2 regions of the Thermus sp. KWY1 genome follow, and region 2 is predicted to be linked to the other one. Evidence: riboswitches for the same ligand, from Rfam matches in the RefSeq annotation. Region 2 holds a riboswitch; the other holds the start of a gene.
The links. Region 2 has a riboswitch for cobalamin ahead of AC27GT_RS03400 (acyl-CoA thioesterase). Riboswitches for the same ligand answer to the same signal wherever they lie in the genome.

Region 1 (5,191 bases), on a different contig from region 2:
GGTGAGCCAGGGGAAGTGGAAGGGGGGTAGGCCAAAGAGGGTGGGCAGGACGTTGACCCCGCCTTGGGGCTGCAAGAGCCAGCGCCAGATGGTGCCGGTGACCACGAAGGAGAGGGCCATGGGAAAGAGGAAGACGGTGCGGAAAAAGCCTTCTCCCTTGGGCCCGCGGTCCAGGGCCATGGCCAGGAGGAGGCCTAGGCCCAGGCTTCCCCCCATGAAAAAGAGGGTGAAGAAGATGAGGTTGACCACGCTTTGGCGGAAACGCACGTCCACGAAGCCGGTGAAGAGCTCACGGTAGTTTTCCAGGCCCACGAAGTGGAGCTCTGGCCTCAGGGCCAGGGCCTGGGCTGGGTTCTTTCCCCAGTCGGTGAGGGAAACCCAGAGGTTTTGCCCGATGAAGCCATAGACGAAGATGGCCACCGCCGCCAAGGAGGGAAGGAGGACCAAAAAGGCCGTGATCCGGTCGCGCATGAGGCCTCCGGGAAAAGCCCGTGGGGGCTTTTGCCCCCACGGGCCGAGGGGTTCTAGCGGCCCAAGCCCACCTGGTTGGCGATGGCCTGGGCGGCGTTGGCCGCCGCTTGTGGGTTCCTGCTTTGCAAGAAGATCTCCATCACCGTGCCGAACTGGCTCATGAAGCTTTCGGGTGCCACCGCCCCGTGCACCAAAGAGCCCACGATGCGGTTGGACTTCCAGTCCTTCATGGCCGACTGGCCGTAGGCGTTGTACTTGGCGGGGTCGGAGTCCAGCCGGGCGGCGATGGAGCCCTTCAGGGGGTTAAAGGTGTCCTGGCCCTCCTTGGAGCCCACTAGCTTGAGCCAGTTGATGGCGTTTTGCCGGTTCTTGGCTCCCTTGGGCAGGCCAAAGGAGTCGGAGAGCATCATGAAGATCCCGGAGGTGCCAGGGGACGGGGTCCAGGCGAAGTCGGTGCCGGGCTTGAGCTTCAAGGTGGTGCTCATGTAGCCGGCGGCCCAGTCGCCCATGATGTTGAAAGCGGCCTTGCCCTGGACTACCCGGTCCACCGCCTGTTGCCAGGAAAGCCCCGCGGCGTCCTTGTTGGCGCAATCCAGCACCTTGCCAAAGGTTTCCCATACGGCCACCGCCTTGGGGTCGGTGAACTTTAGCTTGCCGCTCCAGAGGTTATTCCAGCCGTCGGCTCCCAGGGTGGCCAGGGCCACGCTTTCCCAAAGGTGCTGCTGGGTCCAGTTCTCGCCCAAGGCCAAGGGTGCTTCAAGGCCCTTCCGCTTCAAGGTCTGGCAGGTGGCGAGGAACTCCGCCCAGGTCTTGGGCGGGGTCACCCCCCATTCCTTCAGCTTGGCGGGGATGTACCACATGACGTTGGAGCGGTGGATGTTGACGGGCACGCTCCAGATGCCTCCCTTGTAGGAGAGGAGGTCGATGAGGCCCTTGGGGAAGGCTTGGAGCCAACCCTCCTGCCGGAAGAGGCTGGTGAGGTCCTCCATGCGGTCGGCCACCACCCAGGTGCCGATGAGTTCCTGCCCGGCGTGCACCTGGAAGGTGTCGGGCGGGTCACCGCCCAGCATGCGGGTCTTCAGGACCGCCTTGGCGTTCACCCCTGCCCCGCCGGTAACCGTGGCGTTGATGACCTCCACACCGGGATACTTTTGCTTATAAAGCCGGATGAGGGCCTCGAGGGCCGGGCCTTCGTCTCCCGCCCACCAGGAGAAGATCTCCAGCTTGCCCGTCTGGGCCAGGGCGCTAAGCCCCAAGGCCACGCCGATCGCCAAAAGCCACTTCCTCATACCTACCTCCATTGCGACGTGGGCTTTCCGCCCACAGGCCGCCCAGCTCGAAAAACCTCACCAAAAAGAGGCTGGCCCCACCCACCGCCGGGGCCAGGTGACCATAAAGGGAAGGTTGCACGGGCAAGGAACGATGGGCTTCCAGGAAGGCATGGGCCGCCAAGGACTGGCGCAAGGATTGCTCCAGGTAGGGGAAGAACTCGGCCGCCTTGCCCCCTATGACCACCCGGGCCGGGTCGTAGGCCACAGCCAGGTTGGCCAGGAAGCGTCCCAAGGCCTCACCCAAGTGGTGGATGGCCTCGAGGGCCAAAGCCTCCCCCTGCTTGGCCTGCTGGAGCAGGGCCTCGAGGTCCCCTGCCTTTCCGCCCAGGGACCGGTAGTGCTCCAAGAGGGCACCGAGGCCCAGTTCGGTTTCCAAGCATCCCACCCGGCCGCAGGCGCAGGGCTTGTGCCCCTGGCCGAGCCAGTGGCCCAGCTCCCCAGCGGCCCCACCCGCTCCCCGCAGGATCCGGCTATCCGATACCACCCCGATTCCCAAGCCCGTGCTGAGCACCAGGTAGGCGAGGTTAGCCTCGCCGTGAAAGAAGACCTCGGACAGGGCCGAGGCCTTGGCATCGTTTTCCAAGGCCGTGGGCAGGGGAAAGTGGGAGAGCAGGGGCCGCAGGTCCAGGTTTTTCCAGCCCAGGTTGGGGGCCAGGAGGAGCCGGTCCTCCACCACCACCCCAGGCAGGGTGAACCCCAGGCCCAAGGGCCCCGGTACATGGGGAAGAATTTCCTGCAGAAGCCGTTCCAGGCGTTCCCTGGGACCGGCCTCCCGGGGGTGGCTCCATTCCCTGGCCCATAGAACCTCTCCCCGCCAGTCCAGGGCCAGAAGGACGGTCTCCTCCACCCCCAGTTCCGCGCCTAGGGCAAAGCGGACGCCAGGGCGCAGGTGCAAGAGGGTGCCGGGCCGGCCCACGGGGGGAGAGGTAAAGGCCCCTTCCTCCAGAAGGCCCTCCTGTAAAAGCTCATCCACCAGGCGGCTTACCGCGCTTTTAGCCAAACCGGTAAGCCGGGAAAGGTCCGCCCGGGTAAGGGGGCCCCGCCTCAGGTGGGCCAGGATGGCCCGGCGGTTGAGCCTGCGGATTTCCTGCGTGTCCCCTTTGCGCATCCCAGTTCCTTTCCCTTGGCCCTTTAGTTCGTTCTCGGGACTAAGTAAATCACCCGTCCCCGGATGTGTCAAGCCCTTGCCTTTTTGCCCCGTTAGGCTTAGCCTGGCCTTAAGGCCCGCTAGGGCCTCAAAGCCAGGTCCGTTGCCCTGGTGCCTGGGCGCGTAGTCCAGGCTTAAAGTGGGGAAGTCCGGTGCAAGTCCGGCGCTGTCCCGCAACGGTAACCGGCCACGCTTTGGGCTTAAGCTTCGCAGGCCGGAAGCCCGAATACCTGCCAGGGCCGCCCGCCAGACCCCGAGGCGGGCACCTCACGCGGATGGGGGAGCGATGGGGGTTTGCAAAGCCATTTGCGCCCCTGCCGCTTTCCGGCAGGGGTTTTCCCTACCTCCCCCGGGCCTGGCCCTAGCGGCCTTAGGGAGGTAGGTATGAGAAGGATACTGGTCTTCCTGGCAGCTCTTTGGGCCTTGGCCTTGGCTTTCCCCTTGACGGTCACCGACGACCTTGGGCGCACGGTTACCGTCAAGGCACCGCCCAAACGGATCGTCACCATGTTGCCCTCGGTGACGGAAACGGTCTGCGCCCTAGGGGCTTGCGACCGCATCGTGGCCACCGACGACTACTCCGACTGGCCCGAGAGGGTGAAGGCCCTGCCCAAGGCGGGGGGGCTTTACAATCCCAACCCCGAGTTCATCGTCTCCCTGAAGCCGGATCTGGTTCTGGTTTCCAAGTACGGGCGTTTGTACGAAACCCTGGAGCGGGCGGGCCTAACGGTGTATGCGGTGCGCACCGAGACCTACGAGGACATCTTCCGCACCACCCGCACCCTGGGGAGGCTTCTTGGCCTCGAGGCCCAGGCGGAGCGCCTGGTGGCCCAGATTCAGCGGGAGGTGTACCAGGAGGAGTCCCGGGCGGCCAAGGCCCCGACCCGGCCCCGGGTTTACTACGAGATCGACCCCACCCCCTACACCGTGGGTCCGGAGAGCTTCATCGGGGTCCTGATCCAAAAGGCCCGGGGGGTGAACATCATCCCCAAGGAGCTGGGCCTTTTCCCCAAGATCGCCCCCGAGTTCGTGGTGGAGAAGAACCCCGAGGTGATCGTGGCCACCTACCCGGGTGCCCTGGAAACCATCCGGGCCAGGCCTGGCTGGAGCCGGGTGAAGGCGGTGCAGACAGGGCGCATCTGCGTGTTTACCGGGGGTCAGGATAGCCTCCTCTCCCGTCCAGGCCCCCGGGTGGCCCAGGGGCTTAGGCTTCTGGTGGATTGCTTCCACGGGCGCTAGGCCATGACCCGGGCCCTCCCCCTGGCCCTTAGGCGGAGCCTGGTCTTTTTCTGGCTCCTCCTCCTGCTCCTCCTGGCCCTGGTGCTGGGGGTAGCCATGGGGGCGGTGAGCCTACCGCCGGGCGAGGTGCTCCAAGCCCTTTTGGGCCTAAAGGAGAATCCCATCGTCACGGAGATGCGGCTCCCCAGGGTTCTGGGGGGGATGCTGGTGGGGGCGGCCTTGGGGGTGGCGGGGGCCAGCTTCCAGGGGCTTTTCCGCAATCCCCTGGCCGACCCCTACCTCATGGGCTCGGCGGCGGGAGCAGCCTTCGCCGTGACCCTTCTGGCCAGCTTGCTGGGGGGCCTGGCCCCCGCCTTTGCCCAGCAGGCCATCTTCCAAAGCCTTCCCCTTTCCGCCACCCTCTTCGGGTTCCTCGGGGCCCTCTCCGCCACCTTCCTCACCCTGGTTCTGGCAGGGGGCGCGGCCCGGACGGGGGAGCTGGTCCTGGCGGGGGTGGTGGTGGGGAGCGTTTTGACCGGGGCCACCACCTACCTGATGATGCAGGACGCCGACCGAGTGCGGGCGGTCTTCGCCTACACCCTGGGCAACCTGGCCTTCATGGGCTGGCCTTCGGTGAAGGCCATGGTCCTCTTTTTCCTTCTGGCGCTTCCCCCGCTGTTGCTTTTGGGGCGGGTGTTGAACGCCCTCCAGCTGGGGGAGGAGGTGGCCCGGAGCATGGGGCTACCCCTCGAGGGCCTGAAACTCCTCCTCCTCCTTGCCGCAAGCCTGTTGGTGGCTGCTGCCGTGGCCCAGGCGGGGATCATCGGCTTCGTGGGCCTGATTACCCCCCATCTCCTCCGGCGCCTCTTGGGCGAGGATTACCGGTTGCTTCTGCCTGCTTCTGCCCTAGGCGGGGCGGTTCTCCTAACGCTGGCGGACCTCCTGGCCCGCACCCTTACCCGGCCGGCGGAGCTTCCCGTGGGGGTGGTGACCACTCTTCTTGGGGGGCCATTCTTCCTGTACC
Region 2 (5,191 bases):
CCTTTTGCAGGTCCTTGAGGTAGTAGTTGCTGGTGTAGGGCTCGATCGAGGGGGACACCTGTCCCAGGATGAAGGAGCTGCTCTTGGTGGGGGCGATGGCCAGGAGGGTGGCGTTTCGCCTTTCCATTAGGTCGGCCAGTTCGTCCTCCGGATGGCGCTTCCTAAGCCAGCGGCTCGCCTCCTCCGCCTTTTCCCGGATGGTCTTGAAGATGAGGTTGTTAAGGAAAAGGGCCTCCGTGCTCTCCAGGGGAATCCCCTTGGACTGGAGGTAGCTGTGCCAGCCCAAAACCCCGATCCCGATGGCCCGGTACCGCTTGGCGAAGCGCACCGCCCGCTCCATGTAGGGGATGCCCTCCGCCTTCTCGATGAAGTCGTCCAGCACGGAGTCCAGGAAGATGGTGAGGGTTTCCACGGCGTCCGTGTCCTTCCACTCGTCGAAGTGGAGGAGGTTTAGGGAGGAGAGGCAGCACACGAAGCTTTCCTCGGGGCCCGAGGGGAGCATGATCTCGGTGCAGAGGTTGCTGGCATGAATCGTCTTCCCCAGCTTCTTGAAAACCTCCGGGGCCTGGCGGTTGGCGTTGTCCCGGAAGAAGATGTAGGGGATCCCCACCTCGGTGCGGCTTTTGAGTACCTTAGCCCACCTTTCCCGTTTCTCCCTGTCCCCGGCGATGGCCTCCTCCAACCAGGCATCCCCCACGGAAACCCCCCAGAAGAGGGACTGGATCTCCCCTCCTTCCCGCTGGATCTTGAACCACTCCTCGAGGTCCGGGTGCTCGATAGGGAGGTAGGCGGCGCACTGCCCCCGCCGGGTGGAACCCTGGTTGAACACCTCGATCACCCGGTCGAAGAGAGAAGCAAAGGCGTAGGAACCATTGCTTTCCCCGTTGTCCCGGATGGGGGCTCCCCTGGGGCGAAGGGCCCCCAGGTAAACCGAGGTGCCCCCACCCTGTTTGCTCATCATGCTGATCTCCGCCACCGCCCTCAGGATGGAGGCGGTGTCGTCTTCCACGTAGGTGCCGTAGCAGGAGATGGGGAGACCCCGCTTGAGGCCGTAGTTGGCCCAGATGGGGGTGGCCAAGGAGTACCAACCCTTGGCCATGTACTCCTCGAACTTGCGGGAGAAGCCCTCGATGCGGGTCAGGGCCTCCGCCCGGTCGGCGATCTCCTTCACCCTTTCCTCCAGCGTCACCCCAGGGAGAAGGTAGCCCCGGCTCATGTAGAGCCTCGTCCATTCATTGGCCCAGTACCAGGGCCGGTATTCCCGCTTGGTCTTGGTCATCCTTCCCTCCTAGAAAAGGCTTTCCGGGTCGTAGCTCTGCACCCTGCGGGCGTAGGCCACGCTCCTCTTGTTGAAGAAGTCCACTTCCTTGTCCGCCAAAAGCTCCAGGTCAAACCACTCCGTATCCCTTAGGCACTCCTTCCGCACGGGGAAGGGCGCGGGCAGGCCGTGGAGGGAAAGAACCTGGTTGTACCGCCACTTAAGGAACTCCAGGACCTCCTCTCCCCTCACCGCCTCGGTGTCCCCCCGGGCGAAGATCCACTCCAAAAGGGCCTCCTCCGTGCGAAAGAAGGCCTCTACCCTATCCAGGGCCTCCTCGGTAAAGGAGGGCCCGAAGAGGTCCGGCCGCTCTCCCCTAAGGATCCTGAGGAGCTCTACCCCAAAGAGGCCGTGCAGGTTTTCCTCCTTACTGGTGGCCTCGATGGCGTTGGAGATCCCCTTGAAGCGCCCAAGGCGCTTGTTCAGGGCCATAAGCACGTAGAACTGGGAGAAAAGGGAGGCGTGTTCGGTGAAGGCAGAAAAGAGAAGGAGGGCGAGGGCGTGACCCCTCAGGTTGCCTCGGAAGGCGGATCCCAGGACCTCGGTTAAGTGGCGGTGCCGTTCCCCTAAGGCGGTCTCCTCCTCCAAGGCCTGGGCAAAGCGGTCCTCGAGGGCCAGGAGATCCAAAAGGTGGGCGTAGGCGTTGGCGTGACGCACCTCGCTTTCGGCGAAGGTCATGCCCACCTCGGCCACCTCTGGCTTCGGGAAGACCTCGTAGGTTCGGGCCCAGAAGAGCTTCACGGAAAGCTCCACCTGGGAGATGGCAAGAAGGGAGCGCTCCACCAACGAGCGCACCTCAGGGCCCGCCAGGGCGTAGTCCTGGACGTCTGCCGCATAGCTGAACTCCGTGTGGAGCCAGTAGCTGTGCCGGATGGCGTCCCGGTAGGCTAAAAGCCTCGGATACTCGTAGGGACGGTAGTGGGGCCTAGGATCCGTGAGCATGGTGTCCCCCTAAGCCACGGGCTCCAAAGGCGGAACGAAAACGGGACGCCCCTCCCCATCCACCGCCACCAGCACGAACCCACCCTTAGCCGCCAGATAGGCTTCCTTACCTGACTCAATGGGTTCCACCCACATCTCCACCTCTACCCGCATGGAGGTGCGGCCCACCTCCACCACCCGTGCCACCAGCTCCACGATGGAGCCCAGGGGCACGGGGCGCTTGAAGTCCACCGCATCCGAGTGCACCGTCACCACCTTGCGCCTGGCGTGGCGGGTTGCCGCCACGAAGGCTGCCTGGTCCATCCAGGCCATGGCGGTGCCGCCAAAAAGGGTCCCGTAATGGTTGGTTTCCCCAGGGAAAACCGGGTAGACCATGCGCGTTTCCTTCACCACGGACCTCCGAGGGCCGTCTTTGGGCCCGTAAAAGCTAAGCCATCCCTTCTACCTGCCCAAGGGGAATAACCCCGCGCTGGGCAAGAACTTGCCTAAGGTCGCCTGGCCCAAGGACCTTGGGCCACCGGGTTTTGGGGGATTAGGAGTCTAAGGTCCCACAGGCATCACCACCTTCACCCTTGCCTCGAGGGCTACGGGGTAAGGCCGCGAAGCGGGTACTCGGGCTTCCGGACAAAGCCGGTTACCGTTGCGGGACAGCGCCGGACTTTCACCGGACTTCCCCCACCGCCGGCTGGCGTCCAGGCCTGTCGGCCTGGCATCGCGGCCGGGACACCCTAAGTATTGGGTGTCCTACTCAGGAGGCTACAACTTGTTGGGGAAAACCGTCAATACCCTGCGCCGGTTTTCCCGGTTGCCTGATCGCAGACTTTTGTGGTGCAGTCCATTACAGGGGCGTGAGCCGCACGAGCACCTCCTGCCAAGGGGCGGTGAAAACACCCACGGCGTAGTCCCCTACCCCACCCACGAAAACCAATTCGTCCCCGTGCAGGAAGAGACCGTTGCCGTACAAGGTAAACGGCCGGTCCCCGTACGTTTCCACAAGACCCTGAGGGGCCAAAAGGTAGGAGGACAGAGCAAGAAGTTCACCGTCGCCCGAAAGCAATGCGAAACCGTGGCGATAGGACAAGTCCCGGCGGAGGATGCCGTGGTAGGCCACCAAATAGGTTCCATCCCCCAAGGGGTAGGCATTGGTGGACCACCCCACCTTGAACTCAAAGGATTCTGGGGCCAGGATGGGTTCCAACTGGTCGATGGAGAGGTGGTTCCAATCCAACCGCCCCCGCCAACCCATGTCTGGAACTCCGGGAAGGCTGGGCCTTAGAAGAACGGCATTCCCCTGGAGTAACGTGGCCCCCTTAGCCGGCAAAAGGAGGCTCTTTCCTGCCGGGCCTATTCGCACCAATCCCTTGCGCCGGAGCTTTAGGTCCGGATCGAACTCGGCCAGGGCCAAGGCTGGGAAAAAGACATCCTTGTGGTCGGTGAGGCGAGCTTCACCCAACTTGCCCACGCCGGTATAGAAGAGGAGGAAGCCTGCACCCCAGGCGTGGGCCCGGGGATCCTCGCATCCCCTCGAGGCCTCCCAGACTTCGGTTGGGTAAAGGACGATCTCCACCGGCAAAGGGTCAGGCAACTGACCGGCGAGCAGGTCTTCCAGGGGAAGGGCCACGTACCCCACGCTGGAGGCGTAGCCGTAGTAATCGAAGATCAGACGTACAAAAAGGTGTACTACTCCGTCCCTGTACGCTACCCCGGGGTTAAATACCGCCAGGGGTTTCCCCCTCAAGTGGTTCACCACCTTCACCCGCTCCGGGGAAAGGTAAAAGCGCCGGGCAAACACGTCCTCCGTTTTCTCAATCCGGAAGCCTTGCCTTTGGGCCAAGAACGTTTCCGCCTTGGCCCTCAAGGTTTCCTCCAGCTCGGATATTCCCATGTCCCTATCCTAGCGGGGCAACCTTGGCTTGACGCGGGCCGGGTCCTGGGTTAAGCTGTGGAAAACGTTTACGATGGAGACCAGAAAGAAGCTGACGATAAAGGAAATCGCTAGGCTCGCAAACGTTTCCGTAGGTACCGTAAGCCGAGTCCTCAATGGCCGGCCTGGGGTTAGCCCGGAAACCCGGGCCCGGGTGTTAGAGGTGGTTCGTACCCAGGGTTTCGTTCCCAATGCCGCTGCCAGGGAACTAGTGGGGCAATCCACGGCCGTTGGCCTCCTTCTGGCCCCAGGAGTGCGGCGCTATACACCCTACTTTACCCTCCTGCTGGAAGCCCTCTCCGAGGAGGTGTGGCGCCTGGGTTTGCGGGTGATGGAGGTTGCCACGGATACCCGCGGCCTGCCTTTAGAGAAGGCAAGGGCGTACCTCTTACTGGGTGCTCATGACCACGACCCCCGTATCGAAACCCTACGAAAGGACAACGTACCCTTTGTGCTCATCGGCTGTTATCCCGGAACCTTCTGGGTAGCCCCAGACGATGAGGAGGGGGGCTATAAGGCCACCCGACACCTGTTAGAACTGGGTCACCGGGACATTGCTCACCTTACGGGGCATTTACATCACCAGGCGGGAAGGGAGCGGCTTCTTGGGTATAAGAGGGCCCTTCTGGAAGCGGGGCTAACGTGGCGCCCGGAGCTGGTTCTGGACGGCAACTTTGATGCCCTCCATGCCTACCGGGCGGTGAGGCGGGCATGGGAGGGGGGCTTGCGTTTCTCGGCTCTTTTTGCCGCCTCCGACGAAATGGCCTTGGGGGCCTGGGCTGCTTTGGAGGATCTGGGCCTTCATGTTCCTGCTGACGTTAGCCTGGTGGGGTACGACGACCTCCCCGAGGTAGGGGAAAGGCTCACCACCATCCACCAGGACATCCCTACCATCGCCCGCGAAGCGGTAAGGCTTCTCCGGGAAGCTTTACAGAGAAAGAGCCCATATGGGAAGCGGGTGCCTGTTCATCTGGTTCCCAGGGGTTCTACGGCGCGAAGGGAGGTGG

Region 1: another riboswitch for cobalamin. It lies ahead of AC27GT_RS05090 (ABC transporter substrate-binding protein); the one in region 2 lies ahead of AC27GT_RS03400 (acyl-CoA thioesterase).

The regions. Positions count from the first base shown of each region.
Region 1 is NZ_BAAJPG010000017.1:84,104-89,294, forward strand. It holds gene AC27GT_RS05075 (carbohydrate ABC transporter permease) at 1-471, opposite strand, end outside; gene AC27GT_RS05080 (ABC transporter substrate-binding protein) at 525-1,760, opposite strand; gene AC27GT_RS05085 (ROK family transcriptional regulator) at 1,717-2,910, opposite strand; cobalamin riboswitch at 3,042-3,201, shown strand; gene AC27GT_RS05090 (ABC transporter substrate-binding protein) at 3,334-4,188, shown strand; gene AC27GT_RS05095 (FecCD family ABC transporter permease) at 4,192-5,191, shown strand, end outside.
Region 2 is NZ_BAAJPG010000011.1:54,114-59,304, reverse strand. It holds gene AC27GT_RS03410 (ribonucleoside-diphosphate reductase subunit alpha) at 1-1,279, opposite strand, end outside; gene AC27GT_RS03405 (ribonucleotide-diphosphate reductase subunit beta) at 1,289-2,260, opposite strand; gene AC27GT_RS03400 (acyl-CoA thioesterase) at 2,270-2,635, opposite strand; cobalamin riboswitch at 2,847-2,977, opposite strand; gene AC27GT_RS03395 (glycoside hydrolase family 130 protein) at 3,099-4,145, opposite strand; gene AC27GT_RS03390 (LacI family DNA-binding transcriptional regulator) at 4,219-5,191, shown strand, end outside.